DNA from 3 places in the Cupriavidus sp. 207A1 genome. Region 2 is predicted to be linked to each of the others. Evidence: predicted binding sites of a transcription regulator. Region 2 holds the regulator's gene; each other region holds the start of a gene.
What was found. Region 2 encodes sigma-54, which starts transcription at its own class of promoters, with help from an activator protein. Its sites were predicted from a motif close to TGGCANGNAANCTGCTTT; they were not measured.

Region 1 (10,411 bases), on a different contig from region 2:
TCACGACAGGAGCAGGAGGCGCACTAATCGCCAATTCTCGAATGCTCTGTCGCAAGGCACGCCATCTTTCGTCGACGGCCAAGGCCGATACGATGTCGTTCTTTCATGACGATTATGGATTGAACTTCCGCATGAGCAACGTCAATGCCGCCATAGGTGTTGCCCAGATGGAGCTGCTGTTCGACCGCATTCGTCGAAAGCGAATACTTCACGAATACTACGCTACAGCCATCCAGAAGCGAGTGAATGGTGTGCGGCTTGCTCAGCATACGCCTGAGTCAGGCGGCATCTGCTGGATGACGTGCATCGAGCTGCCGCAGCCGTCCAGATCCGTCATCGAAAAACTTGTGGCACAACACATCATGGCGCGTCCGGTCTGGATTCCCCTTCCGCAGCTTCCTGTCTATTCGCGCTTTCAGTACTATCAGCACGACGCGTTCTCCACACATCTGCATGAGCATGCCATCATGCTTCCCTCAGGTCCCGGCATTACCGAAGCACAGGTGGATCGCGTCGTATCCGCGCTGGCGGAGGCGTGCAGATGACATATCTCGGATATTTTTTCAATTACGCCAGCTGTGTGGAAGAAGGCCGGTACTGCCAATCACCGCACACGACATTGCGCGAGCTCCGAGCGCACACGGATCTGCTTCAGCCGCTTACGGGCTGGTACGAACACACCTATCGCCGCGCCGTCTTCGAAGAAGTGGCAAAGCCTAGGCTCCTGGACCCGTCTGACTTGCGGGGCATACGCTCCGCGAGGGTCACACAACTGGTACTGTTCCTCTGTGCTGCCATGGTGATGCGGCAACACGGAGCGCCAACGCATGTCGCGGGATATTCTCTCGGCTATGGCGCAGCGTTTGCGCTGTCAGGCGTACTGACGTTTCCGACTTTTGTGCACGATGTTTTCAGCGCGAATTTTCCTTATGCAGAGGACAACCATGCGGCACTTCAGGAAGATCGGCTGCGCTCCTGCATCCTGTATGACCCAACGGAGTCCACCTTTTGCGACACCGTCGCAAGTGCCATCCAGCACCATTTTCCCGAAGTGATCGTCAAAGACGACCGCCCCCCATTCTGCATGCAGGTAGTAGCCCCCCAGACGGTACTGGACGCGCTTCGTGCATGGGTATTCCGCTCTTTCCCGGCGGCTGCCTCGCACTCCACAAGGATGATCAGCAGCGATTCCGCCCATCTTTACCCTGACAGATACAGGGCCGTGAAGGCAGCATTCCGGCAGGTAGCCTACGGAAAACCGACTCTGGACATTGTCACGCACCAGCACGGCGTCCTTCGCCAGGGGCAATTGCCCGAAGATGGTGGCGGCGTGCTTTTCGACGCGATCCAGGCGCCGCTCTCGATGCGGCGAGTCGTCGATAACCTCGTCGCCTATCGCGGGCCACTGATCATGTTCGGATCTGCCAGGACGGCAGATTTTGTCTTCTTCGGTTTGGGCAGCAAGGCATTGAACCGGCCGCTCCTTGACTGGGAGCAAGCGCTGCTGCAACGCGACACATCGATTCTCATGCCTAGCGCCGCCGACTGGCGATAGCCGTTCAGACATATTGCAAGGACTCAGACTCCGATGCTGAAGCGGATCGAAAGCGGATCGTATTCTTCCGGCAACCAACCGTCCGAAGACATTTGCGGCTATGTGGCCGATGACACGTCTGTGCACGCCTGGGTCATCGACGGCGCTACCGGAATCGCTCCATCCTTGATGCTGGCGCCCAATCATTCCGACGCCGAATGGTATGCGCTCCGGATCAACTGGCACTTGCATCGCTCGATCGTGTGCAATGGTACAACGCACGATTCGGATGCGCTTCTCGCGTCTGCCATCGACGCTGCGAATGCGGACTGCCGTGAATTGATCAAGGATCGCGCTGCCGATGCGCACCTTCTTCCCTCTGCCTCGGTCATCCTCGCAAAGGTGCAACGGGATTCGGGAGGCCACCGGGTTTCCTTTGCCAAACTCGGAGATTGCTGCGGCGTGTTACGGGCTGGACCTGCATCGGCTCATATCGTGGAATCCACGCTCGGACCATGGTTTGACCTGGAATTCGATGCACTCGCTGCGCGCCTCGCAAAGACGCATGGTGACGACCAACGGCGAAGCGCTGTCCTGACCGAGATTTCGGGATGCCTGCTGGTCAGGCGCAAGACAATGAACCAACCAGGGGGCTATGCCATCGCGGCACCAAACTGGGATCCCTCCACCCTTGCGTTCGAAACTTTCCATTCCATTGAACCGCCATCGCTAATGCTGTTGAGCGATGGCGCTGCCAGGCTGGTCGACAAATATCGCGCCTGTACCTTGGAAGAGGCGCTGGACGAAGTATTCAGGATCGGGGTGGCGGGACTCGTACGCAAGGTCCGAGAAATCGAGCGCGACGATCCGGCCTGCCAGTCGTGGCCGAGATTGAAGGCATCCGACGACGCCACGATTGTCGCACTTCAGGTCGGTGCACATGTTCCATGAAGCCCGCCGGATCGCCGGGCTGGCTGCGCCTACGCTCGGAATGCAACTTACTGCCATTGGCATGATGAGCATCGACTCAGTCATGGCCGGGCGCTTCGGCACTTCGGATCTAGCCGCCATCGGTATCGGCAGTGCCCTTTACGTGGCCTTGCTGGTTATCCTGACTGGGATTGCCAATGGCATCACACCTGTCGCTGCGCGACTCTGGGGGAGCGGTGCAATTACCGAACTGCGCGCCGTGCTATCGGCTGGCATGGTCCTCTCAATCGGATGCGCCCTGCTTTCCTATCCCCTGCTCATGACCTGCCTCGCCATGCTGGTCGACACCGATCCGGTGACCATGGGCAAGACCGGCTCATTCCTCGGCGTACTCTCCATTGGCTTGCCTGCACTCCTGGCCTACCGGCTGCTGTTTGCGATGGAAGCGGCAACTGGACGTCCCGCAGCATTCATGTGGATCAATATTGCCGGTCTGATATTGAAAGTGCCGCTGAATTTCGCCCTGATGAGCGCGACCATCGACGACACGGGCGAACGACTGGGAGTGGTGGGCTGTGCTGCCTCGTCCGTGATCATCTCGTGGGCGAGCCTGGCCATCTGCTGCCATCTCTTGCGACGCAGCAACGTCCTGAGGGGGTTGGGTCGCCGCCAAGATCTCCGGATCTCACTGACCGCGTTAAAGCTTGTTCTGCAAGCCACGATCCCAGTCTCTGCGGTTCAGTTCGTTGAAATCGTCTCATTTTCAGGCATGGCTATCCTGATCGCCAGCGCGGGATCGAATGCGTCTGCTGCACATCAGATCGCGGCCAGCATTGCCACGCTCGTCTTCATGTTGCCGCTATCTGTCGCCATTGCGTCGGGCGCGCTGATTGCCAGATCCGCCGGAGCGAGCGCATTTTCTGAGGAGATCTTGACATTCAGGGCAGGCCTGCTGATGGCCTGCTCTCTAGCGGCAGCAACAACGGTGGGCCTGCTGCTCGGACGGAGCGCAATTGCCGCGCTGTTCACGGCCGATGCCGATGTGGCTGCCCTGGCGTCCAGAATGCTCTTCTGGGTAGCTGCCAGCCAGATGGCCGATGCCATACAGATCTATTTCTGCGTGGTGCTTCGCTCCTACCGCATAGCATGGCCGGCAGTTGCCGTGGCTGGGGTCTTGCGCTGTGGTCTCGGACTTGGCTTGGGTGCATGGATGGCATTCCGCCTGGATGGCTTCGGCCCTGTCGGCGTATGGATAGGCGGATTTATCGCGCTGTGCGCGGCAGCACTTGCCATCGGCGCAATCTTTCATCGGAAGGTTGCATCTCAGCGACGACTTGAAATGGAAGTGGCGCGCTAACGTTCTGACAACCGAGGGACATCCAACATGCGTACGAAGTGACAGAGAATGCCTCAACACAGCGGCGTTAAGCCGCGTCAGGCAACGCTAACAGTAGTGACAGATAAATTGCGCTCTACGATGGCGGGACGGCCTTACGCCGCCGGCGCATACATCTCCAGCAACTGCTCATCCGTAAAGCCCCATTCCGCCGCGTTCTCGAACGCCACCACGGTCTCGTCGCCATGGCGCAGGTCGATCAGTTCGGTCGGCACCGGCCGCGACTGCGACACCGAATAGAACGCCATCACCTTGGGCCGCAGCGGGTCGGCGTCATGCTGGGCGCACACCACCGCCAGCCGGTTGGAGCGCAGCCGCAGCACCGTGCCGAGCGGGTAGATGCCGACTGTGCGCGAGAAGGCCTTGAACACGCGCCGGTCGAACAGCGTGTCGACGCGCACCGCCATGTATTCCATGGCGCGGGCCGGTGACCATGGCTGGTGTCCGGGGTGGCTGGCGGTGAGGGTGTCATAGGTATCGCAGATCGCGCCGATCCTGGCGTGCACGCTCAGTTCGTGCCCGACCAGGCCGAAGGGAAAGCCGCGCCCGTCGACGCGCTCATGGTGGTGGACGCAGACGTCGAGCGGGATATTGGAATAGAGCCGGGCTTCGTTGAGGATGCGGTAGCCGGCGGAGGGATGGCGGCGGTAGGCCTCCTCCTGCTCGGGCGTACGCTCGCCGGCGCGGAGGCTGACGGCGCCGGGCACGGCCAGCTTGCCGATGTCATGCACCAGGCCGGCCAGGCCCAGTTCGCGCACCTCGTCGTCGGGCAGCCCCAGCGTGCGGCCGACCGCGATCATCAGCGCGCAGACCGCGAAGGCATGCAGGTAGTTGTCGTCGCCGCGCGCCTTGAGTCGCGCCAGCGCGAGCAGCGCCTGCCCATGCCGCGACAGCGAGCGCGACGCCGCGTCGACCAGCAGCAGCGCGCCGCTGACGTCCAGCGCCCGCCCCATGCGCACGTCGGCAAACATCGAGCCGATCACGGCCTTGCCGGACTGCAGCAGTTCGCGCGCATGCACGATCTCGGCTTCGAGCGTGGTGGCTGGCGGCGCGTGGGCCGGGCCCTCGGCCCCGGTTGCGGGGTGGGCCGTGGCAAGGCCCGACGCGGCGTTGGCGGCCCCTTCCGGCACCGGCACGTTGCGGCCCTTCAGGATATCGATCCACACTTCGCGTACGCCCGCCGACCGGATCTGCCGTACCTGCTCCTCGCTGGCGACCAGGAAGCGCGCGCGCCAGAACGGATGGTTGATCCAGGGCCCGCCCAGCCTGGCGACGAACATCCCGACCTGCAATTGCTCCGATCCAATGCGTCTCAGCATGCGCCCCCTCGGATGATGGTTTTCTCGTTGTCCTTCCGGATATCGGCGGCGGCGGACATAACTTGAGCGTCGGCCACGGCGGCAGGAACCGTGCCGCGCACCCTTGTCAAGCGCCGCCCGAATGCCCGGACGGCGCCGTCGGGCATTGCCGGGCCGGGCCATGGCCGCCGCTACAATGGCTGGCCCAGTGCTCACAGACGCCAGCCAGTCGCCCCCGTTCACCCATGTCCGGAACGTACACGCTAGTCGGCATCGCCCGTGCCAAGACCCACCGCCGCGACGCGCTGGTCTCCCAGCTCGCTGCGCTGCGCTCGCGCGGGCTGACCGAGCCCGGCTGCCTGGACTATCACGTCGGGCAGGATGCCGAGGACGCGCGGGTGTTCGTCATCTACATGGTCTGGGATTCCAAGCGCGCGCTCGAATCGCACCTGAACCGCCCCTATATGCGCGATTTCCATGCCGCGCGCGCCGACTTCGTCGAGGGCGATTTCAGCTTCCGCTGGCTCAACGCCGCCTGAGCGCAAGGCGCTATCCCGGTCACTTTCCGCTGCTCCAGCGCGCCGGCCGCCGCTTGTCATTCCCGCCGCACCGACCTATCAATCAAGGTGACGCCCGCCCCGGGCGCGGCAGGAGTGCACCATGGAGATCAGGGATGGATTTGCCGGCACCATCGGCCACACGCCGCTGATCCGGCTGGCCGGCCTGAGCGCCGACACCGGCTGCGACATCTACGGCAAGGCGGAATTCCTCAATCCCGGCGGCTCGGTCAAGGACCGCGCGGCGCTCTACATCATCCGCGACGCCGAGCGGCGCGGGCTGCTGAAGCCGGGCGGCACGGTGATCGAAGGCACGGCGGGCAATACCGGCATCGGCCTGGCGCACCTGTGCGCGGCGCGCGGCTACCGCTGCATCGTGGTGATCCCCGACACGCAATCGCCGGAAAAGATGGAGCGGCTGCGCATGCTCGGCGCCGAAGTGCGCGCGGTACCGGCCAAGCCGTACGCCGATCCCGACAACTACCAGAAGATCGCCGGCCGGCTCGCCGACCAGACCGAAAACGCGATCTGGGCCAACCAGTTCGACAACCTCGCCAACCGCCAGGCCCACTACGAGACCACCGGCCCCGAGATCTGGCACGCCACCACCGGCCATATCGACGCCTTCACCTGCGCCACCGGCACGGGCGGCTCGCTCGCGGGCATCGCGCGCTGCCTGAAGGAACACAAGCCGGGCGTGCGCATCGTGCTGGCCGACCCGCACGGCAGCGGCCTGTACCATTTCGTCAAGCACCGAGAGGTCAAGGCCGAAGGCAGCTCGATCACCGAAGGCATCGGTTCCAGCCGCGTCACCGCCAACCTGCAGGACACCCCCATCGACGATGCCGTGCGCATCGACGACCAGACCTGCGTGGACATGGTCTACCGGCTGCTGCGCGAGGAAGGGCTGTTCGTGGGCGGTTCATCCGGCATCAATGTCGGCGCTGCGGTGGCGCTGGCGCGCGAGATGGGACCAGGGCACACCATCGTCACGCTGCTGTGCGACCGTGGCGACCTGTATATGGGACGGCTGTTCAATGAGGCGTGGCTGCAGGGCAAGGGGCTGCAGCCGATTCCGTTCCGCCGGGCCAGCCCCGCCGGATAACGGGATAACGCCCGGGCTAGGCCGCCTTCAGCCGCCGCCACAGCGTGGTCGGGCTGATGCCGAGGATATGGCAGGCGGCGGTGCGGTCGCCGCCGCACTCTTCCAGCACGCGCCGGATATGGTCGACCTCGCTCGATTGCTTGATGCGCGCCAGCGACCGGCGCGCCCGCGCGGCTGGCGCCGCGGCTGCGGCTTCGGGTTCAACCGCGGGCGCGACCTCGCCGAACAGCTCGGGCGCCGCGGCCTGCAGTTCGCGCTGCTGGGCCTCGCCGTCGAGCCGGCGGCCGGCGACCAGGACCGCGATGCGCTCGGTCACGTTTTCCAGCTCGCGGATATTGCCGGGCCAGCGGTAGCGCGCCAGCCGGGCGCGCGCCGCGGCAGGCAGGCGCTGCGGGCGCTCCAGGCCCAGCCGGTCCTGCGCGCGGCGGTACAGCAGCTCGGCCAGTTCGGGCAGGTCTTCGGCGCGCTCGCGCAGCGGCGGCATGGCAATGCGCAGGATGTTGAGGCGGTAATACAGGTCCTGGCGGAAGCTGCCGTCGCGCACCATCGCGGCCAGGTCCCGATGGGTGGCGGCGATCACGCGCACGTTCACCGGCACCGCGTCCAGCCCGCCGATCGGCAGCACCTGTTTTTCCTGCAGCACGCGCAGCAGCCGCGTCTGCAGCGCGGGCGGCATGTCGCCCACCTCGTCGAGAAACAGCGTGCCGTTGTGGGCCGATTCGAACAGGCCTGCCTTGCCGCCGCGGCGCGCGCCGGTGAAGGCGCCCTCTTCGTAGCCGAACAGCTCGCTTTCCAGCAGTGCCTCGGGAAAGGCGGCGCAATTGACCGCCACGAACGGGAACGCGCGGCGCGGGCTGGCATCGTGCATGCCTTGCGCCAGCACCTCCTTGCCGGTGCCGCTCTCGCCGCCGATCAGCACGGTGGAGTCCACCACGGCATAGCGCCGCGCCAGTTCGCGCAGCGCCGTCATCGCGGCCGAGGTGCCGGCCAGGTCGTCCAGGCTGTAGCGCACCGCCGCCGGCCGCGCGCGGCTGCGCGAGCGCAGGTTGCGGTCGACGCGCTGGATCGCGCTGGCGTCCTGGATGGTCAGCACCGCGCCGGTGGTGCCGGCCTCGGAAAGAATGGGAATGCGGTTGACCACCACCATCTTGTCGCCGAGCTTGTGGATCGCCTCGAGCTCCTTGTCGCCGCTCTGCATCACCCCTTCCAGCGCCAGGCTGGGCGCCAGCGTCTGCAGCTTGCGCCCGACCGCGGCGGCGGCCGAGGTGCCGAGGAAGCGCTCCATCGCCGGGTTGAACGACTGGATCCGGCCTTGCGCGTCGACCGCCGCGACGCCCTCGTTCAGGTGCGCCAGGATGGTGTTGACGTAGTCGCGGCGGGTGGCCTCGATGCGGCGCAGGCGCGCCGCCTCGATCGCGTCTTCCAGTGCCATGCGCACCGAGTTGCCCGAGTACAGGAACACTCCGGTCAGGCCATAGCGGTCGGCCAGGTCGGTCACCAGGCCGGGGCCCACCACCACCTGGATGCCCTCCTGCTTGAGCGCCTTCACGCGCGCCACCGCGTCATCCTCGGTCAGGTAGGTGTAGGCCGGCACCGACAGCGAGAACGCGCGCACGAATTCATCGACCTCGGCGTAGGTTGCCGCGTGCGTGACCAGCGCCACCCGCGGCGAGATCCGCCGCGCGGTGGCCAGTGCGCTCATCACGTCGAAGCCCGTGACCTTGACCAGCACAACCGGCACGTCCACATGCTGGCGCAGATAGGCGCCGTTGGAGCCGCCGGCGACGACCACGTCGAGCCGGCCCTCGCGCACCTCGCGCGACACCGCGCTGGCGGCGGCCTCGAAACCCTTGCCGACGATGCGGAATTCGGCGCGGTCGGCATAGGCCGGGATCAGGTCGGCAAAGGCGCGCGCGAGGCGGCTGATGCCGATTGCCCAGATGCGCGGGCGGCCTTGCGCGGAAACGGGAGGAGCCATGATGCGGTGCGGAAGGAAAGTGGGATGAAAGGCGGGATGAACAAGCGTACAGTGCTGTCACATTGTCCGCCACGATGCCCGGGATTTCAACTTTGAATTCCAAAACACAGGTCGTGGATTTCAAAAGTGCGGAAAACCCGGCACGGAACCCGCGGAGGTGCCTGTCGCCCTGCCCGCCAGCCCAGCGCTGGCAAGGGATTCCGGGTTTTCCGGCTGCTTTCGCCGAGCCTGGCACACCCCTTGCAGTATTCGGCTTGTCCTGTTCACCAACGCATACGCCATGACCTACTCCGCTTCCGACCTCGCGCGCTCCGCTGGCGCCCGTTTCCGCCAGGCGCTTGCCGACGAACATCCGCTGCAGGTGGTCGGCGCCATCAACGCCAACCACGCGCTGCTGGCCAAGCGCGCCGGCTACCGGGCCATCTATCTGTCGGGCGGCGGCGTGGCGGCCGGCTCGCTGGGCCTGCCGGACCTGGGTATCTCGAACCTGGATGACGTGCTCACCGATATCCGCCGCATCACCGACGTGTGCGACACGCCGCTGCTGGTCGATGTCGACACCGGCTTCGGCGCCTCGGCCTTCAACGTGGCCCGTACCACCAAGTCGCTGATCAAGTTCGGCGCCGCGGCCATGCATATCGAGGACCAGGTCGGCGCCAAGCGCTGCGGCCACCGTCCCAACAAGGAAATCGTCACCCAGGGCGAAATGGTCGACCGCATCAAGGCCGCCGTCGACGCCCGCACCGACGAGAACTTCGTCATCATGGCCCGCACCGATGCGCTGGCCGTGGAAGGCCTGGACAGCGCCATCGAGCGCGCCGTGGCCTGCGTCGAAGCCGGCGCCGACGCCATCTTCCCGGAAGCCATGACCGACCTCGGCATGTATCGCAAGTTCGTCGACGCGGTGAAGGTGCCGGTACTGGCCAACATCACCGAGTTCGGCGCCACGCCGCTGTTCACCACCGAAGAACTGGGCGGTGCCGGCGTGTCGATGGTGCTGTACCCGCTGTCGGCCTTCCGCGCCATGAACAAGGCGGCGGAAAACGTCTACGCGGCGATCCGCCGCGACGGCACGCAGAAGAACGTGGTCGATACCATGCAGACCCGCGCCGAGCTCTACGAGAGCATCGGCTACCATGACTTCGAGCAGAAGCTCGACGCCCTGTTCGCGCAAGGCAAGGGCAAGTAAGCAACCAGACGCAGGCGCGGCCGGGCCGGGGACATCCCCTCCCGGCCGCTTGCACGACCAAGACAGGCAACACCAGGCATCACACCAAGGAGACCCAGATGTCCGAAGCGCAACCGCTCGTCACTCCCAAGCCCAAGAAATCCGTCGCGCTGTCGGGCGTGACCGCCGGCAACACCGCGCTGTGCACCGTCGGCCGCACCGGCAATGACCTGCACTACCGCGGCTACGACATCCTCGACATCGCCGAGACCTGCGAATTCGAGGAGATCGCCCACCTGCTGGTGCACGGCAAGCTGCCGACCAAATCCGAGCTGGCCGCCTACAAGGCCAAGCTGAAGTCGCTGCGCGGCCTGCCCGCCAACGTCAAGGCGGCGCTGGAATGGGTGCCCGCCAGCGCCCATCCGATGGACGTGATGCGCACCGG
Region 2 (10,411 bases):
AGGGCGAGAAGGACGAGTTCGAGCAGAGCATCAGCAAGTTCCAGGCGCTGCGCCTGGTCTTCGGCCGCCACAGCGCCGACATCATCAAGAGCCTGCAATTGCGCGACGTGCGCCGCACCATGCGCAGCGCGCGCGAGCATATGAAGGAGCGCTTCTTTTCGCGCGGCCTGCGCGAGGACATGGACGCATTGTTCGCGCAGCTGAGCGGGCTGGTGAGCGATGCCGACAACAAGATCGGCCAGCTGCACCAGTTGATCGAAAGCATGTACCGGCGCTTCAATGCCGAGCACGGCTTCACGCTGCCCGCGCCGATGCAGTTCACCGCCGAACGCTACCTGACCGAGCTGCAGGAGACGCTGCGGCTGGTGCAGGCGCATTTCGGCACGATCAGCATGCTGACGCGCTCGCGCCCGCAGCTGGTGCAAAGCGCTTTCAACACCATGGCCAGCCGCGTGCTGGAGAATTTCCGCGGCCTCAACCGCGACATCGAGGTCTGGCTCAAGTCGGTGATGACGCCGCTGGAAGCCCAGGTGCGCGAACACCAGAAGCAGCTGCGCCGGCGTGTCGATTCGATCGAGCGCATCCATGAAGCCACCGACACGCTGGAAAGCCGCATCGCGCAGCTGGAGGAAGTGCTGAACGGGCTGGATGAACGCAGCGGGCGCATCGAGGCGTTTGCCCAGCGGCTGATGCGGCCGGCGGCGGATGCGGACAGTGCCAGCCTTGCGGTAGCGTAGCCGGGCAGCTCTTGCCGACCGGTATATCATGTGGCGCCGCGCCTTGCGGCGCCTTTTTCTTTGGCGCGCCGATGCCCATGTCCGCTCGCCACGCAGTTGCCACACCGATGCCCCGCAAACCAGCCCCCCGTACCGCACCAGCCCTGCCTGATGACCTCCGTGTGCCCCTTGACTTCGGCGCGCGCGTGGTCGACTGGCAGCGCCGGCACGGCCGGCACGACCTGCCGTGGCAGAACACCCGCGACCCGTACCGGATCTGGCTGTCCGAGATCATGCTGCAGCAGACCCAGGTCAGCGCGGTGATCGAGTACTTCCAGCGTTTCGTCGCGCAGTTGCCCACGGTGCAGGACCTGGCGGCGGCGCCTGCCGACCAGGTCATGGCGCTGTGGGCCGGGCTGGGCTATTACTCGCGCGCGCGCAACCTGCACCGCTGCGCCATGCAAGTGGTCGGCGAGCATGGCGGGTGCTTCCCCACCGACCCCGCGGTGCTGGTCACGTTGCCGGGCATCGGCCGTTCCACCGCGGCGGCCATTGCCGCGTTCAGCGCGGGCGTGCGTTCGCCGATCCTGGACGGCAACGTCAAGCGCGTGTTCGCGCGCTGCTTCGGCATCCATGGCCATCCGGGCGAGCGCGTGGTGGAAACGCGCATGTGGCAACTGGCCGAGTTGGCCTTGCCTGCGCCTGGCCCACGCCAGGCCGACGACATGGTGGCCTATACGCAGGGGCTGATGGACCTTGGCGCGACGGTGTGCTCGCGCGGCAAGCCCGCCTGCCTGGCCGATGCCGCAGCGTGCCCGCTGTCCGCAGATTGCGTCGCGCGCCGCGACGGCCTGACCGGCGTGCTGCCCGCGCCCAAGCCGCGCGTGGCGATCCCCGAGCGCAGCACGGTGATGCTGCTGGTGCGGCGCGAGCGTGAAGTGCTGCTGCGCCTGCGTCCGGACAGCGGCATCTGGGGCGGCCTGTGGAGCCTGCCGGAGATGCCGGTCGACACCGTGCCCTTCGACGCGGAAGACGCCGAGGCCCGCGCGCTCGACTACGCGCGCGCTTTCGGCACCCCCGCGCGCGCCGTGCTGGCCGGCGAGCTGACCCATGTGTTCACGCACTTCCGCCTGCTGATCCGCGCCATCCGGGTCGACCTGAATGTGGAGGCGAACGTGCTGCGGCAGGACAGCGCGACGCCGGCCGGGCAGCGCTGGCTGTCGCTCGACGATCTCGATGCGCTGGGCACGCCCGCGCCGGTGCGCCGGCTGCTTGAGGACCAGGCGCGGGTGGGCTTGTTCTGAAGCGGGAGTGGGCGCGGGAGGAGAGACCGCCTACAGCATGTGGTTCTGCCGCATGTAGCGGTGCACGATCTCGATGCGCATGCCCGCGTCGGGCAAGGCCATCAGCATCTGCTTGGCCTTCAGCGGCACCGGCAGCAGCTCGCACAGCCGGTTGGCGACCCAGCTCGGGTCGTCCCACAGGTAGGGCTCGTCGAAGGGCATGCGGTCGGGCTGCTCGGCGTGCAGCCGCGTGACGATGCGGCGCAGCGCGTCCAGGCATTCGCCCAGCAGTTCCAGCTTGCAGTCGATGATGTCGGGCGGGAGCACGTCGGCGCGCGCCACCAGCAGGCCGTCGTCGCGGGTTTCGTGGCTGATGATATGGAAGCGCTCGCGGCCGCGCGTGCGGATCAGCAGCACGCCCAGCTGCTCCATGTTGCAGTCGACGATTTCCGCGAGGCAGCCGACCAGTTCGGGCACGGTGGGCTGGTTGGGCCGGGCCACTTCCTCGCCGCTGGCGATCAGGCAGACGCCGAACGGCGCGCTGTCGCGCAGGCAGTTGCGCACCATGTCGACATAGCGCGCCTCGAACACGCGCAACGGTAGCCGTCCACCGGGAAACAGCACGGTGTGCAGGGGAAACAGCGGCAGGTTTTCGAGCGTCCGTGGCGGGTCTTCGGACCCTGCGGGACGGTAGAGGTCGGTCGAGGACATGCGGTGCAGGCTTGGGGTCGCGCAGCATTGGGCCGCCAGGCCAACGCCGCGCTCAGATGCCCCGTGCAGCCCGGGGTGCCATGCCGCGTGCGTCAGCCCGCCGGTGCGAGCTCTCGGTGTCTGACCAGCACATTACCATGTGCCCGGAAATAGTTGGCGAGCCTTTCGGCAATATAGACCGAGCGATGCTGTCCGCCGGTGCAGCCGATCGCCACGGTCAGGTAGCTGCGGTTGTCGGCGATGAAGCTTGGCAGCCACTTTTCCACGTAGGCGCGGATATCCTCGGCCATCGCCAGCACCATCGGCTGCGCCTGCAGGAAGTCGATTACCGGCGTGTCGCGGCCCGTCAGCGGCCGCAGCGCCAGGTCGTAGTACGGGTTCGGCAGCGAGCGCACGTCGAACACCATATCGGCATCGCTGGGCACGCCGTGCTTGAAGCCGAACGACTCGAACAGCAGCGTCAGGCGCTGGCTGTCGTCGCGGATCAGCTCCTTGATCCAGCTGCGCAGCGTATTGGTGCGCACATTGCTGGTGTCGATGCGGTGCGCGGCCTCGGCAAGCGGGCTCAGCAGCGCGCGCTCCATCTCGATCGCTTCCATCAGCGCCGTGTCGTTGAACGCGCCGCCGCCACCGGCCACGCCGTCGGTGCGTGCCGACAGCGGATGGCGGCGCCGCGTCTCGGAGTAGCGCTGCACCAGGGCGTCGGTGCTGGCGGTCAGGAAAATGACCTCGACCTGGTGCTCGGCGGCCAGCGCGCGCACGGTGTCGGGCAACTGGTCGAGCGACTCGCGGCTGCGGATGTCGGTAGCCACGCCCAGGTGCGTGTAGCCCTGGCTGTCGAGGTAGCGGGTCAGTTCAGGGATGAACTGCGCCGGCAGGTTGTCCACGCAGTAGTAGCCTGCATCTTCGAGGACGTTCAGTGCGACGGATTTGCCGGAACCGGATATGCCGGTGATGAGGATGATGCGCATAGCAACTGAAGCATAGCATCAGGTGCCGGCTGCGTCATGACAGCAGTTTGACAGCAGAAAAAATGGCGAACCGCCCGGTTCGCCATTTGGGTCGCCATTTCGCCGGTGGTGGCGCTCAGGCTGCCTTCGACAGGCATTCCTTCATGTAGGCCTTGTATTCATCGCCCTTCTTGCCCTTGCCAGACTTGCTGCAGGCAGCCATCTTGTCCTGCTGGGTCTTGGGCGCGCCGGACTTCGACAGGCATTCCTTCATGAACGCCTTGCGTTCGTCGCCCTTCTTGCCGGAGGCCTGCGCATTGCAAGCCTTCATCTTGTCCTGCTGGGTGTTGGCCGCGGGCTTGTCCGGATTGGCCGGGGTGGCAGGCGTGGCCGGCACGGCAGGCGTTGCCGGGGCCGGGGCCGCGGCCGACGGCTTGGCCGGCGTAGCAGGGGTGGCCGGCGTGGCGGTCTGCGCAAAGGCGCTGGCTGCGAACAGCGGGGTCACTAACGCGCACACTGCAATCAGGGTCTTCATGCTTGCTCTCCTCGGGGGTGGACAACCTTATCGCCGCGCGCCGGGGTCGGCGTTGCAGCTTCCGCAACGGGCGTGATGCCCATTACAGCACAAAACGGAGCATGCCTGAGAAACGTTGACGAGCGCTTGCCACGCCGTTGTAAGCAATTGAAAACCGCGGCGGACGGTGGCTTACAGCAGCCGGCCCTGGCCGCGCGAGACCGCATCGGCCTGCATCGCGGCGCGCTGGCGGTCCATGAAGTCGCGCAGCGTGTCGATGCCGCGCAGGCGCAGGATGGTGTTGCGCACGGCGGCCTCGACCAGCACGGCAAGGTTGCGACCGGCCGCCACCTGGATCTTGACCATGTGGATGGGAAGCCCGAGCACGTCCAGGTACTGCGAATCCAGCGGCAGCCGCTCGAATTCGCCGTCGTTGCGCCGCACCAGCTGCACCACCAGCTTGATCTTCATCTTCCGCCGCACCGCGGTCTCGCCGAAGATGGTCTTGATGTCGAGCAGCCCCAGGCCGCGCACTTCCAGCAGGTTCTGCAGCAGCGGGGGGCAGCGGCCTTCGATGAAATCCGGCCCCAGCCGGACGAAATCGACGGCGTCGTCGGCCACCAGCCCGTGGCCGCGCGAGATCAGTTCCAGGCCCAGTTCGCTCTTGCCGAGGCCCGATTCGCCCATGATCAGCACGCCCATGCCGAGGATGTCGAGGAACACCCCGTGCATGGTCACGCGCGGCGCCGAGATGCGCGACAGGTACAGGCGCAGGTGGTCGATCACCGCGGCGGACGACACCGGCGTGGTGAACAGCGGCGTCGACGAGCGCGTGCAGCGCAGTTCCAGGTCCGGCGGCGGCTCCATGCCGTCGGCGATCACCAGGAACGGCGGCTCCAGCAGGATCAGTTCGCCCATCTGGCGCTTGCGGGTCTCGTCGTCGAGCCGCTGGTAGTACGTGATTTCGGGCTTGCCGAGGACCTGGATCCGGTTCGGGTGGATCAGGTTGAGGTGGCCCACCAGGTCTGCGGCGGAGGTCGCTTCGCGGGCGAATTCCACGTCAAAGGCGCGGTCCGCGCCCTCCAGGCCGGCGACCCACGAGAGTTTGAGGTCGGCTGCGTTGTCGTCGAAGATGGACTGGGAGGTGACGCCGGTGAGTTCCATGCGGTATGGCTGGTAAGGCGGTGTTCGAAGCGCGTGGCGCTTGCCCGGTCTGGTGCCGGCCCGCTCCGGGGGAGTCAGTGGATCAGGGATGCCATGCGATCAGCAGTTCGTGCACGGCATCGGGCGTGGGCAGGGTCGCCAGGCCCTCGCGCATGTCGCGATCCGACAGCAGTTGCGCGATCTCGGACAAAATTTCCAGGTGCTGCTGTGTGGCCTGTTCCGGCACCAGCAGGAAGATCAGCAGCGACACCGGCTTGCCGTCCGGCGATTCGAACGGAATCGGCTCGGCCAGGCGCATGAAGGCGGCAAGGGGCTGCTTCAGGCCCTTGATGCGCCCGTGCGGAATCGCCACGCCGGCGCCCAGTCCGGTCGAACCCAGCGACTCGCGCGCGAACAGGTTGTCGGTGACGATGGCGCGCGCCACGCCATGGTTGTTCTCGAAGAGGAGCCCGGCCTGCTCGAACACACGCTTCTTGCTGGTGACGCTGACGTCGAGGGTGATGTTGCCGGGTGGCAGCAATTTGGCCAAACGATTCATGGGCGATGCGCAGGATTTCAGTTAGCGGGCGGATCGTTCCGCCGGGCAGCGGCTGGCTCCCTGACCGCCGCCGGCGGAGGAGACGTCCGGCCCATTATAGAGCAGCGGCTACCCTTGCATTGTGCGGTGCAGCGCGAGCAGGCGCGGCCACGAGTTCTCTCTCTTTGTATGGCGCAGCATACACCTTGGCGCTGCGCTTGCGAACATTTCGGGCTTCCCTGCGTGGCAAGGTTTGCTCCGCTGCCACAGCCGGCACTGTGCCAGGGCGCAAAAAAGCCGCGCTTCGGCGCGGCTTGCCTGTGGAATCCTGGTTCAGCAGCCCTCTGCGGGGCTGCCGGGCACGGGTTTATTGCTGCATTTGCGCTGCGGCCATCTGGTACTTGACCGCTTCGCGGTCGTGGCCTTGCACGCGATCCTTGTAGCGAATCACCTGACGGTCCAGCTTGTCGACGAGTGCGTCGATCGCCGCATACAGGTCTTCGTGATGCGCCTCGACAAAGATGTCCTTGCCCTTTAGATGCAGATTGATTTCCGCGTACTGACGCCGGTCCTTTTCCTTGTGATTGTCGACAGAGAGCAGCACGCTAACGCCAATGACTTGATCGAAATGCCTGACGATTCGCTCCAGCTTCGTTTCCACGTACTCACGCAGAGGGGGCGTGATGTCCAGGTGGTGTCCACTGATCTTGAAGTTCATAGCGCTTCTCCTTCTGAAAGAGCCTCACCAGGCAGGCGGTGGGCTCGGCTACAAAGACTTGCGGAGATTCACTGCGGGGATCTTCAGGGCTTCGCGATATTTGGCAACGGTGCGGCGTGCGACAACGAAGCCTTGCTCACCCAGCAGTTCGGCGATGCGACTGTCGGAAAGGGGATTCCTCGGGTCTTCGGCTCCTATCAGTTGCTTGATCAAGGCGCGGATGGCCGTTGATGAAGCCGCGCCACCGGTTTCGGTGGACACGTGGCTGCCGAAGAAGTACTTCAGTTCGAAAGTACCCATCGGCGTGGCCATGTATTTATTGGTCGTCACCCGGGAGATGGTTGACTCGTGTAAACCCAGTGTATCGGCAATCTCCCGCAAAACCAAGGGGCGCATGGCGATTTCACCGTGGGTGAAAAAGTTCTTTTGACGCTCGACAATGGCTTGCGAGACACGCAGGATCGTGTCGAACCTTTGCTGGATGTTCTTGATCAGCCAGCGCGCCTCCTGCAGCTTTTGCTGCAGCCCCGCGGTGCCGGTCTCGCCCTTGGCGCCGCGCAGGATCTGCGCGTACATGTCGTTGATGCGCAGCCTCGGCATCACATCCGGATTGAGCTGCGCGATCCAGCCGCTGCCGCTTTTGCGCACGAATACGTCCGGCACGACGAAATCCGCCTCCGGCCGGCTGTACGCGTGGCCGGGGTAGGGGGCCAGCGAGCGGATCAGGTCGTGCGCGGCCTTCAGCGCGACTTCGTCGACCTGCAGCGCCTTCTTCAGCCGCGTGTAGTCGCGTACCGCAAGCAGTTCCAGATGATGGGTGACGATGGTCAGCGCCAGTTCGCGCTGCGGGTGGGTCAGGCGGCGCAATTGCAGCGCCAGGCATTCGGCGGCATTGCGTGCGCCGACGCCGGCCGGATCGAAGCTCTGCAGCAGCGTCAGGATGGCGTGGACTTCGTCGGGGTCGAACTCCAGCTCTTCGGGCAGCTCCGCGCAGATCTCTTCGAGCGAGGCGCTCAGGTAGCCGTCGTCGTCGAGCGATTCGATCAGGAAGATGGCGAGCCCCTTGTCGCGCGCCGAGATCTTCAGCGGTGTGAGTTGCTCCATCAGGTATTCGCGCAGCGTGGGCTCGGCATCGCGCAGCTGCATCGGCGTCTTTTCGTCCTCGTCGCCTTGCGGCCGGCGGGCGAAGTCGTCCAGGCTCCAGTCGCTGTTGCCGTAGTCGTCGCCGCTGCTGTTGTCGCCGTAGCTGTCATCGGCGGCGCCTTCGGCGCGGGCGTCGCCATTGCCCTGGGGCTCGGCGGGGGCGGGCGCGGGCGCGCTCTGTACGTTGACCGAGCCATCGGCCGCCACGCGCAGCGGGCTTTCGATCCAGTCGTTCTCCCGCTCGAGCAGCGGGTTTTCCGTCAGCGCCTGTTCGACTTCCTGCTGCAGTTCCAGCGTGGAAAGCTGCAGCAGCCGGATCGACTGTTGCAGCTGCGGGGTCAGTGCCAGGTGCTGGGAGAGGCGGAGCTGTAGCGACGGTTTCATGCGACCTATTTTATGCGCATCTTTCCGATGTTGGAACGGAAATTGCTATCGCTTATGCGCCGTGATCGCCGCTGACTCTCCCGCCGCGCAGCCATGGCTGCCCGTGCCGGGCAGCCGTCTTGTCACATGCGGAAGTTCTCGCCCAGGTAGACGCGCCGCACGGCGTCATTGGCGATGATGTCTTCGGGCTGGCCCGCGGCCAGCACCGTGCCTTCGCTGATGATGTAGGCGTGGTCGCAGATGCCGAGCGTCTCGCGCACGTTGTGGTCGGTGATCAGCACGCCGATATTGCGCGCCTTGAGGAAGCTGACGATGCGCTGGATCTCGCCCACGGCGATCGGGTCCACGCCGGCGAAGGGTTCGTCGAGCAGGATGAAGCGCGGCGACGACGCCAGCGCGCGCGCGATTTCCACGCGGCGGCGCTCGCCGCCGGACAGCGACAGCGCCGGGTTGTTGCGCAGGTGCGCGATCTGCAGGTCGTCGAGCAGGGCATCGAGGCGGCGCTCGATCTCGGCCTTGGCCAGCGGCTTGCCCTTGTCCAGCTGCAGCTCCAGCACCGCGCGGATGTTCTCCTCGACGTTGAGCTTGCGGAACACCGAGGCTTCCTGCGGCAGGTACGACAGCCCCATGCGCGCGCGCTCGTGGATCGGCAGGCCGCTGATGTGGTCGCCGTCGAGCACGATATCGCCTTCGTCCAGTGCCACCAGGCCGACGATCATGTAGAACGACGTGGTCTTGCCCGCGCCGTTGGGGCCGAGCAGCCCGACCACCTCGCCGCTCTTGACGTCGAGCGAGACGTCCTTGACCACCGTGCGCGAGCCATAGCGCTTCTTCAGGTGGCGCACGACCAGCGTGCTGCCGCCGGGCAGGACGGAGTTGGCTTCGACGACAGGCTTGTCGGCAATGGTGGCGGTATCGGTCATGGGTACGGTCAGGGTTTGTTGGCGGGCGCGGGCGCCGACTTCAGGTCCAGCGGCGAGCCGCCTGCGGTGCCGGACTTCTGGTCCTGGCGCGGCGACAGCACCGCGCGCACGCGGCCGGACGGGTTGGCCGCCGCGGCATCGCCGCTGCCGCCGCCCGCCGCGGTATAGAGTTCCTTGCGGCTGTCGTAGGTCAGCACCGCGCCGCGGATCTCGTCGACCAGCTTGGCGCCCTGCAGCCGCGCCATGCGGGCATTGCCGATCAGCTTTGAGAATTCCTGCTTGCCGTCGTACTCGATGCGGTCGCCCCAGCCGTCGATGTATTCGTCGACACCCTCGCGCTTCTGGCGGATATAGGCCTGCCTGCCCGGCTTCGAGGTGGCCACGGCGAACTGGTAGCCCTCGGGGTCGGTGCGCAGCTCGGCGGCGTCGGACTTCAGGATCATGGTGCCCTTGGTCAGCACCACGTTGCCGGTCAGCGTATAGATCTGCTTGACGTCGTCATAGCTGGCGTTGTCCGCCTCCAGCACCATCGGCTTGTCGCGGTCCGCGCGCTCGGCTAGGGCAGGCTGGGCCAGCAGGCCGAAGGCCAGGGCCAGCGCGAGCAGGGCCGGGGCGGTGCGTCGACGGGACGATGTCGTCAGGGAAGCGGTCATGTTGGCAGGGTTGCTTGAGGGCGTCTGGATGCGTGGTGGTGCGGTTTGCGCGGACTTTGGCGCGTGCGCTGCAGGGCGGTGCCGGCCGGCACCGCATGCACGGCTGCGCCGGACCGGGACTCAGGATCCTGGCGCACGGCCCGGGGACGGCCCGGTGATGATGGTGCCGCGTACATTGCCGAGCAATTGTACTTCGCGGGTGACGTTGTTGAAGATCAGTCCGTTGGCGGTCATGACCGAGGGCCCGCGCGTCAGCTTGACCGGCTTGTCGGTCTTGACGATGTCGTCATTGACCAGCAGCTGGAAATAACTCGACGCCGCGGTCAGCTGCGGATCCTTGGACGGGTCCTTGCCCTGCTGGCGCAGCACGTGGCCATTGCCGTACAGGTCGATCACCGTGCCTTCGGCGTTCATGCGGCCGATGTCGGCGCGCGCGGTCACCGGCGGGCGGTCCGGCTCGTAGGCGCGCATCGCGGGGCGCGTGACCTCGTAGGTCTGGTCGTCCTCGAAATGGACCATGCGCTCGCCGGTGAAGCGGATCTTGGTACTACCGTCGGGCGCCAGCTCGGTGGCCGAGAAGCGGTCCATGAAGTAGTCCGGCTCGTGCTTCTTGGTGGTCTGCGCGGCCTGGTCTTCCTTGGGGGAGTTGATCTGGACCAGCCAGAACGTGCTGCCCGCCACGATGGCCATCAGCAGCAGCGGCAGCAGCCGCATGACGATGCCGCTGAGGGAGGC
Region 3 (10,411 bases), on a different contig from region 2:
GCGAGGCGATCCAGCGCCTGGCCGCGCGCGGCCTGCTGCAGAGCCGGCGCGGCGCGGGCGTCTATGCCACCGACCAGCTGCGCGCCGGCATTGCCTCGCCGTGGGGCCAGCTGGTGGCCGACCATCCCGCGCTGCGCGAAGACATCCTGGAGTTCCGCCGCGTGCTGGAAGGCGCCACCGCCTACTTCGCGGCGTTGCGCGCGGATGCCGCCGACGTGAAGCGCATCCGTGCGCTGATGGCCGAACTGGAACGCGCGCGCGCCGCCGACGACAAGCAGGCCGAGGCCGATGCCGACGCGCAGCTGCATGACGCCATCGCGCAGGCCTCGCACAACACCATGTTCCTGCACCTGCATACCAGCGTGATCGGCATGCTGCGCGAGCACATCACCATCAACGGCACCGGCCTGCGCGAACAGGACGACGGCGCCTCCGACCTGCTGCTGCTGCAGCACCGCACGCTGTGCGATGCCATCTGCGCGCGCCGCCCCGAAGAGGCACGCACGGCGATGCAGACCCACATCGACTTCGTGCGCAGCCGCGTGGAGCAGGACGGGGCCTGAATACAGAGGCGGTTGAGGCCGGGAGTTGGTCCTACCACCGGCCCGGCGTGCCGGCCACTGCCTTCAGATCAGCCCGGCACCGGCCAGTTCGCGCTTCAGGTACGCGTAGAAGATCGGCCCGGCGATCACGCCCGGGATGCCGTACAGCGTTTCCATCAGCAGCATCACCATCAGCAGTTCCCACGCCGCGGCCTGGATGCGCGCGCCGATGATGCGCGCGTTGAGGAAGTACTCGAGCTTGTGGATCACCACCAGGAACACCAGCGAGCCCACCGCGATCGGCAGCGATACCGACAGCGAGGCCACCACGATGGCCGTGTTCGAGATCAGGTTGCCCAGCACTGGCAGCAGGCCCGCGACAAAGGTGATCACCACCAGGGTCTTGCTCAGCGGCAGGTGCACGCCGAACAGCGGCAGCACCAGCAGCAGGTAGAGCGCGGTCAGCACGGTGTTGATGGTGGAGATCTGGATCTGCGCGAAGATGAACTGCGAGAACGCCTGCTGCAGCGTGCGCGCGCGCGCCACCAGCGCGGCTGCCAGCGGGCGCCGGTTGGGCCGCGCCACGGCGCGGTACAGCGCCACCATCGCGCCGATCACCAGGCCGATCAGGATATGCACCAGCGTGCGCAGTACCTCGGCGCCCAGCTTCTGCGCCATCGCGGCGTGTTCGCGCAGCGTGTCGATCAGCGTGTTGGCCAGTTCGTCGACGCCGTTGGGCAGCGCGTCACTGACCCACGGCGGCAGCTGCCCGCGCGAGCGGTCGATGATGTCGGCGACGTGGTTGAGCAGTCCGTCCAGGGTATTGCCCTCGCCGCTGACGAAGCGCACCAGCAGCCAGCCCGCCAGCGTCAGCCCCAGCAGGATCAGCGCCGACAGGATCGCCACCGCGAGCGCGTCGTGGCGCTGGTGCAGGCGCTTCAGGCGCGGCGCCAGCACGTCCACCAGCGAATACAGCAGCAGCCCGGACAGCAGCGCCGCCACCAGGTTGGCGTGCAGCACGGTCCAGAGCGCCAGCACGGTCAGCAGGTAGGCGACGGTGCCGACGCTGTACCACGCGGCCGGCGGCAGGCGCGGGGTGACGGTCGGTTCGGGGTCTTTCATCGGTGTCTCCGGCATGCAATTTGCTGAAAGGAATTCTGGATTCTCGCCGATCCAGGTGTAATGGCTGCGTCAGTCGCTGCTTGGTTCGCACTTGCCGCCGCGATCTGGCGCCGATGTTGGCATATCGGCACACGCAAAGGGTGTCTATATTAGGGGGAATCGTGCGCGGCCCGCGGCTTGCCGCGCGATCCGTGTTTGTCGCCAAGTCCGGGAACGCAACGCATGGCCTACACCCATACCATCGGCAACCACCGCCACGTCTTTGCCGACCTGCGCACGCTGCTGGCCAGGGCCAGCCCGGCGCGCGCCGGTGATGCCCTGGCGGGCCTTGCCGCGCAGAGCGAACAGGAGCGGATGGCGGCCAGGCTGGCGCTGGCCGAGGTGCCGCTGACGCGCTTCCTCAACGAGGCGCTGGTGCCTTATGAAGACGACGAGGTCACGCGCCTGATCCACGACCGCCACGACGCCGCCGCCTTTGCCGCGATCGATGCCACCACCGTGGGCGACCTGCGCAACTGGCTGCTGCGGCACGAGACCGACAGCGCCACGCTGGCGCGGGTGGCGCCCGGCATCACGCCGGAGATGGCGGCGGCGGTGAGCAAGCTGATGCGCAACCAGGACCTGGTCGCGGTGGCGCGCAAGTGCCAGGTGGTCACGCGCTTTCGCAGCACGGTGGGGCTGCCGGGCCGGCTGGCGGTGCGGCTGCAGCCCAACCACCCGACCGACGACCCCAAGGGCATTGCCGCGTCGATCATCGACGGGCTGCTCTATGGTTGCGGCGATGCCACCATCGGCGTCAATCCGGCCTCGGACAACCTCGGCGCGATCGTCTCGCTGCTGCGCATGATCGACGAGCTGCGCAGCCGCTTCGACATCCCCACGCAGTCGTGCGTGCTGACCCATGTCACCAACACGCTGCGCGCGATCGGCCAGGGCGCGCCGGTGGACCTGGTGTTCCAGTCCGTTGCCGGCAGCGAGCGCGCCAATGCCGCCTTCGGCATCAGCCTGTCGCTGCTGGCCGAGGCGCACGACGCCGCGCAGGCGCTGGCGCGCGGCACCGTGGGCGACAACCTGATGTATTTCGAGACCGGCCAGGGCAGCGCGCTGTCGGCCGACGCGCACCATGGCGTCGACCAGCAGACCATGGAGGCGCGCGCCTATGCGGTGGCGCGCGCGTTCTCGCCGCTGCTGGTCAATACCGTGGTCGGCTTTATCGGGCCGGAGTACCTGTACGACGGCAAGCAGATCATCCGCGCCGGGCTGGAAGACCACTTCTGCGGCAAGCTGATGGGTGTGCCGATGGGCTGCGACGTCTGCTACACCAACCATGCCGAGGCCGACCAGGATGACATGGACACGCTGCTGACGCTGTTCGGCGTGGCCGGCATCAACTTCATCATGGGCGTGCCCGGCGCCGACGACATCATGCTGAACTACCAGAGCACCTCGTTCCACGACGCGCTGTACCTGCGCGAAGTGCTGGGGCTGCGCCCGGCGCCGGAATTCGAGGCCTGGCTGCAGCGCATGGGCATTGCCGACGGCGCCGGCCGGCTGCTGGAGCCCGCGGCGCGCCAGCCGCTGCTGCAGATGGCCCACACCTTGTAAGGCACCGCGATGACGGCCAAACGCCAGGCGCCCGCCAGTCCCGATCCGGCCCCGGCCGAAGCCGACCCGTGGCAACGGCTGCGCCGCTTTACGCGCGCGCGCATCGCGTTGGGCCGCACCGGCCACAGCCAGCCCACCGACGCCGTGCTGGCCTTCGGCCTGGCCCATGCCCAGGCGCGCGATGCGGTGCATCTGGCGCTCGAGGTGGGCATCGTCACCGCGGCGCTGGATGCGGCCGGGCTGCCGCACGTGGCCGTGCACAGCGCGGCGCCGGACCGCGAGCACTACCTGCGCCGCCCCGACCTGGGCCGTCGTCTCGACGAAGCCAGCCGTAAGCGGCTGGACGCGGCACGACCGCAGCAGGCGCCTGATGTGGTGTTCGTGATCGCCGATGGCCTGTCCGCGCTGGCCACGCAGCGCCATGCGCTGCCGCTGCTTCAGGCGGCGCGCCAGCGCCTGCCGCAGGGCTGGCAGATCGGCCCCGTGGTGGTGGCCGAGCAGTCGCGCGTGGCGCTGGGCGACGAGATCGGCGAGCGCCTGGGCGCGCGCCAGGTGGTGATGCTGATCGGCGAGCGGCCCGGGCTGAGTTCGCCCGACAGCCTCGGCATCTACCTGACCCATGCGCCGCGTGTCGGCCGCACCGATGCCGAGCGCAACTGCATCTCCAATGTGCGCCCCGAGGGGCTGTCCTGCGCGCAGGCCGCCGAGCGGCTGGTGTTTCTGCTTTGCGGCGCGGCGGCGCTCGGGCGCTCCGGCGTAGACCTGAAGGACGACAGCGCGCCGGCGTTGCCCGCAGGCGCCGAGGCATCGCCACAGAGCCGCTGAAACAGCAAAACGGCCACCGCGCGGGCCGCAACCCGCGTGGTGGCCGTTGCCGTCGCACCGCTTACATCATGCGGCGCGAGAACTGCCCATGCCCCGCATCCGACATCAGTTGCTTGAACTGGTCGCCGCTCATGTGCACCAGGTCCTGGTGGTCGCCGCCCTCGAAATACACTTCGGGCTGCTGCATCAGGCTGTCGTCCACATAAGTTGTCATGCCGTATGCCATCGCCACCGGCGGAATCGCGCCGAGGTCGCAATCCTTGAATATCTCGCGGATCTCGTCCTCGTGCGCCAGCACCAGGTTGCGCCCGGTCTGTTCGCAGATGGCCGCCATCTGCAGGTGATGGCTCGAAGGGATCACAGCGGCAACGTAGCCGCGTTCATCCTCCAGCAACAGCGTCTTGGCCAGCCGGTCCCCGGGCACGTGCGCGGCCTCTGCCGTGGCCATGCTGCTCAGGGTGTAGGGGTGGCGGATGATGTCGTAGCGGGTGTTCTTGCTGCTCAGGCAGTTAGCGAGCGTACTAGCCAGGGCCATGATTGCTCCTAGGTTCCGGATGCGCCGACGGTTATCCTTGTGCTCCTAATATAGTGCGCCGGCGCCATGGCGATGGCCTGCGGCTAGCGGTGCAGCCGCGGCCACACCGCCTGCAGTTCGGTCTTCAAGAAATTCAGCAGGTAACGCGTGGCCAGGGTCTGGTAGCGGTTGGGCATGGTCAGCATGTAGAGCTTGCTGCCAAACACGCTGATGCGGTAATCGGACAGCAGCGGCACCAGTGCGCCGCTGTCCAGTTCCGCGCCGATCGCATAGATCGGGAAGATGCCGACGCCCAGGCCGGCCAGCACCGCCTCTTTCAGGAAGGCGAAGTTCTCCGAGCTGAGCGTGGGCTCGAGCACCACTTGTTCGCGCACCTCGCCATCGTTGCCGCCTTCGCGCGAGCCCGATGCCTTGAGCTTCTGCCCCACCGGCGACGCGCACACGATGGCATGCGACTGCAGCCCGGCCAGTGCCTGCGGCGCCGGGTGGCCGGCAAGGTACGCGGGCGCGGCGCAGACGATCCAGTCGACCGCGCCGATCTCGGTGGCCACCACCGAATCCGGCGGCGTCGAGATGATGCGCAGCGCCACCTCCACGTCCTCGGACACCAGGTTGTGCACGCGGTTGTCGAACACGACATCCAGGGTGATGTCCGGATAGCGCTGCTTGAACCGCACCAGCAGCGGCGACAGCAGCGAATGGCCCAGCCCGGTGGGCACCGACAGCCGCACATGGCCCTGCAGGCTCTTGCCCATGTTGCTGATCAGCGCATTGGCCGCCGCGACCTCGCCCAGGATATTGCGGCCGTGCTCGTACAGGCCGGCGCCCACCGGCGTCGGCTCGACATGGCGCGTGGTCCGGCGCAGCAGCTGCACGCCCAGCTCTTCTTCCAGCGCCTTGAGCCGGTAGCTGACATTGGCGCGCGTCATCTTGAGCTTGCGCGCGGCCGCGCTCAGGTTGCCGGCGTCGACGATGTCGACGAACAGGCGCAGGGCGTTCAGGTCCATGGGGTGATCAGGAAGAGACAGGGGCGGTGACGGCCCCCGTATATTGCCATGCCGGCGGCATGGGGCCGGCGGGCGCTCACATACCAGTGGAACGCGGTCTTGAGTGGCCCAAGCCTCTTCATGCCGGGCGGGACTTACGTCCCAGCCATATGCTGCGATGCAGCATGGGCGGCGTGACGACGAAGTTTTCAGCCTTTGCGGGCAATTGTTCCGCTAAATGGACACCGATATCCGAATTGGCACCGTCCGGCGCCGTGCCGCAATGCGATGTTGCGCGCACTGCGGCTTGCGCTGGGCGCGGGTCTGGGCAATGATTCGAGCCGGACCCTCAACTGGCCTTCTGCGCCCCCGTTTGCCATGCACCGCTCGTTGCGCCGATGGCTGTGCCTGCCTTTGTTCTTTGCCGGCGCCAGCGCCTCCGCCCAGGATCTGGTCGAATGCAAGCGGATCGAGCATGACCAGCTGATCATCGCCTCGCAGGAAACCCTGCTGTTCCTGCGCTGCCGCGCGCGCCAGGTCGCGTACGAGGCGCCGCGCCTGAAGGGCGTGTCGCAACGCGTCAAGGACGACCTGGTGTTCGCGTGCCTGGACCAGGCCGACGCCGTCGAGCACCAGCTGCGGGTGCGCCACGGCTACTCGCGCGAAGCGCTGGCGCGCCAGCGCTGCGAACTGTCCGGCGCGCTCACGCCTGGCGGGTGAAGCCGGGATCTCGCTGAGCCAGGCAAGCGCCGCCACGCGTTTATCGACGTGATGGCTTCGGCTCATCCGCTCGGGATTGGCGCTAATCCCTGCTGCCGTTGCAGGCTCCGCCTGCGCCGAGCCGGGGCTTGCGTTAAGATCGCTTCCTTCCCAGCCGTTTTTTTGGCGCGCCGTCGCGCTGCATTCCGCGTCTTGCCATGAGCAATCTGAACCAGCAATCGATCCTTTCCGTCCATCACTGGACCGACACCCTTTTCAGCTTCACCTGCACGCGCGACCCCGGTTTCCGCTTTGAAAACGGCCAGTTCGCCATGGTCGGCCTGGAAGTGAATGGCCGCCCGCTGCTGCGCGCCTACAGCATTGCCAGCGCCAACTATGAAGAGACGCTGGAATTCTTCAGCATCAAGGTGCCCGACGGCCCGCTGACCTCGCGCCTGCAGCACCTGCGCGAAGGCGACCAGATCTACGTTGGCAAGAAGCCGACCGGCACGCTGCTGGTGGACAACCTGCTGCCCGGCAAGACCCTGTGGCTGCTGGCCACCGGCACCGGCCTGGCGCCGTTCCTGTCGATCATCCGTGACCCCGACGTCTACGAGCGCTACGACAGGGTGGTGCTGACCCATACCTGCCGCTTCGTCGAAGAGCTGGCCTACCGCGAGCTGATCCAGGAACACCTGCCCCAGCACGAGCACCTGGGCGAGCTGGTGCGCGAAAAGCTGGTGTACTTCCCGACCGTGACCCGCGAAGAGTTCGACAACCGCGGCCGCATCACCGACCTGATCGCCTCGGGCGAGCTGTTCGAGCGCCTGGACATGGCGCCGTTCTCGACCGAGAACGACCGAATCATGCTGTGCGGCAGCCCGGATATGCTGAAGGACGTGCGCGCCATCCTCGAAGCGCGCGGCTTTGCCGAAGGCAATATGAGCCACCCCGGCCATTTCGTGCTGGAAAAGGCCTTCGTCGGCTGACGCCGGCCCGCCCCGGCGCGGTTCCGCGCCGGGCGCCTCTGTTTCAAGCCCGCACGCGCTACACCTCGCGCGTCATCCCCTTCAGGTCGATCCACTCGGCAAACTGCGCCTCGGTGACATGCCCGGACGCGATCGCGGCCTCGCGCAGCGACAGGTTGCGCTTGACCGCCAGCTTGGCGATTTCCGCGGCGCGGTCATAGCCGATATGCGGATTGAGCGCGGTCACCGGCATCAGCGAGCGCTCCAGCAGTTCGGCGATGCGCTCGCGGTCGGCCTCGACCCCCTCGACCATATGCTCGGCAAAGCTCGAGGCCGCGCCCGCCAGCAGGCTCACCGATTGCAGCAGGCTGTAGATGATCACCGGCTTGTAGGCGTTCAGCTCGAGCGTGCCCAGTCCGTTCGCCAGCGTCACCGTGGTGTGGTTGCCGATCACGCGGCAGCACACCATCGCCAGCGCCTCGGCCTGGGTCGGGTTGACCTTGCCCGGCATGATCGAAGAGCCCGGCTCGTTGGCCGGCAGCACCAGCTCGGCAAAGCCGGCGCGCGGCCCGGAGCCCAGCAGCATGAAATCGCGCGCGATCTTCAGGAATGACGACGCAGTGGTGTTGAGCGCGCCCGACAAGTCGGCCAGCGCATCGTGCGCGGCCTGCAACGCATAGCGGTTGGGCGCGGGCTCGAACGGCAGGCCGGTGTAGTCGGCCAGCGCGCGCGCAAAGGCGGCGGCAAAGCCGTGCGGCGCGTTCAGGCCGGTGCCCACCGCGGTGCCGCCCTGCGCCACCGGCATCGCGCGCAGCATGGCCTGCTGCAGGCGCGACTGCGCATCGGCCACCTGCGCCATGTAGCCGGAGAATTCCTGCCCCAGCGTCAGCGGCACCGCGTCCTGCAGGTGCGTGCGGCCTACCTTGACGATATCGGCAAAGGCCTCGACCTTGCGCGCGAAGGTTTGCTGCAGCTGCTCCAGCGCCGGCAGCAGTTGCTGCTGGATCGCGCGCGTGGCGGCAATGTGCATCGCGGTGGGGAAGCTGTCGTTGGACGACTGGCTGGCATTGACGTGGTCGTTCGGGTGCACCGGGGTCTTGCTGCCGACCTCGCCGCCCAGCAGCTGGATGGCGCGGTTGGCGATGACCTCGTTCAGGTTCATGTTGGTCTGCGTGCCGGAGCCGGTCTGCCACACCGACAGCGGGAACTCGTCGGGCCAGCGGCCTTCGATGACCTCGGCGGCGGCCTGCTCGATGGCATGCGCGAGTTCGGGCGGCAGCACGCCCAGTTCGCCGTTGGCGCGCGCCGCGCACAGCTTCAGGATGGCAAAGGCCTCGATCAGCGCGGGCGGCATCTTCTCGGTGCCGATGCGGAAGTTCTGGCGCGAGCGCTCGGTCTGCGCCCCCCACAAATGGTCGGCGGGCACGGGCACGTCGCCCAGGCTGTCTTTTTCGATGCGGGTGGCGGCGGTGGACGGGTCTGGCATGGGCTGGCTCCTTGGCAAGGCGGCGGACGGCTGGGCCGGAGGGCATGGCGCGGTCCATTAGAATACCGCTTCGCCATGGCGGGTGCCCACGCTCCGCCGTCTTGCCGCGTTGCCGGCGTCCGCGACCTCTTCCCGCCGCATGCTCATCGCCCAGCTCAAATCCTTCTTCATGGTGGCCCGCATCGGCAGCGTCACCCAGGCGGCCAAGCGCCTGGGCCTGTCGCAGCCCACCATCACCGCGCAGATCCGCGCGCTGGAAGAGGCCTACGGGGTCGAGCTGTTCCACCGCGGCGGGCGCCGGCTGGCGCTGTCCGACGCCGGGCTGGCACTGCTGCCGCGGGTCGAGGCGCTGGTGCAGCAGGAAACCGAGATCGACTTCTTCCTGCGCCATTCGGGCGACCTGCGCACCGGCAGCCTGCGCGTGGGCGCCACCGCGCCGTACTACGTGCTGGAACTGATCCGCCGCTTCAGCGAGCGTTTTCCCGCGATCGACGTCAGCGTGGTCACCGGCAACTCGCAGGAGGTGCTGGAGGCGCTGCAGGAATACCGCGTCGACCTTGCCACCTCGTCGCAGCGCGTCGACGACGCGCGCCTGTCGCGCATGCTGCTGGGCGTCGATCCGCTGATGCTGGTGGTGCACCGCACCCATGCGCTGGCCGGCCATACCGAAGTGCCGGTGAGCGCGCTGGCGAACTGCCGGCTGCTGATGCGCGAGCTGGGCTCGACCACGCGCATCGCTACCGAGGACATGCTGGCGCAGGCGCGCGTCAGCCCGGCGGCGCAGATGGAAATCGGCAGCCGGGAATCGATCCGCGAAGCGGTGATCCGCAACCTGGGCGTTTCGGTGATTGCCCGGCACGAGGTGCCAAGCCATCCTGACCTGCGCGTGCTGGGCTTCACCGATGCCGCGCCGTGCCTGCACGAATACCTGTACTGCCTGCGCGAGCGGCGCGGCGCGCGGCTGATCGATGCCTTCGTCGCGCTGGCGGACACACCGGCCGCGCAGGCGCCCGGCGGGGATTGAGCGAGCGCGAGCCTGGGGCGCGCGGCGCCGGCGCTACGCTGTCATTTTCAGGCACTGCTCCATGCAGACGGCGCAGGCGCGCGCGCATTCCTGGCAATGCTCGGCGTCATGGCGCTCGCATTCTTCCTTGCACCACTTGCAGACCTCGGCGCAGTCCTCGCACACCAGCGGCGCGAACTCGCTGTTGCGCAGCATGTAGGACGCGGCCAGCTGGGCGATGCCGGCGCAATCCATGTCCAGCGCAATGCAGCGCGCCATCTTGCGCACGTCCTGTTCTTCCAGGCAGGCGGCCGCGCACTTGAGGGCGGCCGCCGCCGCGGCATTGCAGGCGGCAATGCAGTCGGCGTAGCGGGCGGCGTTTTCCTGCACGGTGGGTCGGATCATGGAACGTCCTCCTTCGGGGGTAGGTGGATGGAACCGGCATGCCCGCGGTGCGGCAGGCGGCGCATCCGCGCCCGCACGGGGCATCGTTATCCACAATAGCAGGCGCTGCCGCTTCCTGTCGGCCCGGTATTTGCAGCGCCGCGCTGGTTACAATGCCGGGTAGGCGCGGCCGGCAGGCGCCGGCTCGCAGGCATCGCGGCCGTCACCTGGCCACGGTCCGGGGCACCACCGGCCC

Region 1: the regulator sigma-54 is predicted to act here: its motif matches at 9,028-9,045, upstream of prpB (methylisocitrate lyase).
Region 3: the regulator sigma-54 is predicted to act here: its motif matches at 1,674-1,691, upstream of AC3FMM_RS20255 (ethanolamine ammonia-lyase subunit EutB).

Annotation. Positions count from the first base shown of each region.
Region 1 covers NZ_JBYOJO010000026.1:790-11,200, reverse strand. Annotated here, with positions in the region: gene AC3FMM_RS30725 (aminotransferase class I/II-fold pyridoxal phosphate-dependent enzyme) at 1-545, shown strand, start outside; gene AC3FMM_RS30720 (hypothetical protein) at 542-1,555, shown strand; gene AC3FMM_RS30715 (hypothetical protein) at 1,589-2,485, shown strand; gene AC3FMM_RS30710 (MATE family efflux transporter) at 2,475-3,821, shown strand; gene AC3FMM_RS30705 (HD-GYP domain-containing protein) at 3,956-5,179, opposite strand; gene AC3FMM_RS30700 (putative quinol monooxygenase) at 5,404-5,697, shown strand; gene AC3FMM_RS30695 (cysteine synthase A) at 5,819-6,820, shown strand; gene prpR (propionate catabolism operon regulatory protein PrpR) at 6,837-8,798, opposite strand; gene prpB (methylisocitrate lyase) at 9,079-9,987, shown strand; partial or broken gene prpC (bifunctional 2-methylcitrate synthase/citrate synthase) at 10,086-10,411, shown strand, end outside.
Region 2 covers NZ_JBYOJO010000018.1:123,320-133,730, forward strand. Annotated here, with positions in the region: gene AC3FMM_RS27105 (dynamin family protein) at 1-737, shown strand, start outside; gene mutY (A/G-specific adenine glycosylase) at 845-2,020, shown strand; gene AC3FMM_RS27115 (LON peptidase substrate-binding domain-containing protein) at 2,051-2,710, opposite strand; gene rapZ (RNase adapter RapZ) at 2,803-3,681, opposite strand; gene AC3FMM_RS27125 (PsiF family protein) at 3,797-4,195, opposite strand; gene hprK (HPr(Ser) kinase/phosphatase) at 4,367-5,338, opposite strand; gene AC3FMM_RS27135 (PTS sugar transporter subunit IIA) at 5,421-5,876, opposite strand; gene hpf (ribosome hibernation-promoting factor, HPF/YfiA family) at 6,223-6,573, opposite strand; gene AC3FMM_RS27145 (RNA polymerase factor sigma-54) at 6,622-8,100, opposite strand; gene lptB (LPS export ABC transporter ATP-binding protein) at 8,223-9,023, opposite strand; gene lptA (lipopolysaccharide transport periplasmic protein LptA) at 9,032-9,676, opposite strand; gene lptC (LPS export ABC transporter periplasmic protein LptC) at 9,797-10,411, opposite strand, start outside.
Region 3 covers NZ_JBYOJO010000011.1:68,767-79,177, reverse strand. Annotated here, with positions in the region: gene AC3FMM_RS20265 (FadR/GntR family transcriptional regulator) at 1-563, shown strand, start outside; gene AC3FMM_RS20260 (AI-2E family transporter) at 627-1,664, opposite strand; gene AC3FMM_RS20255 (ethanolamine ammonia-lyase subunit EutB) at 1,887-3,269, shown strand; gene eutC (ethanolamine ammonia-lyase subunit EutC) at 3,279-4,094, shown strand; gene AC3FMM_RS20245 (aminoacyl-tRNA deacylase) at 4,156-4,629, opposite strand; gene AC3FMM_RS20240 (LysR family transcriptional regulator) at 4,713-5,636, opposite strand; gene AC3FMM_RS20235 (hypothetical protein) at 5,994-6,335, shown strand; gene AC3FMM_RS20230 (ferredoxin--NADP reductase) at 6,533-7,303, shown strand; gene fumC (class II fumarate hydratase) at 7,362-8,768, opposite strand; gene AC3FMM_RS20220 (LysR family transcriptional regulator) at 8,908-9,792, shown strand; gene AC3FMM_RS20215 (four-helix bundle copper-binding protein) at 9,826-10,176, opposite strand.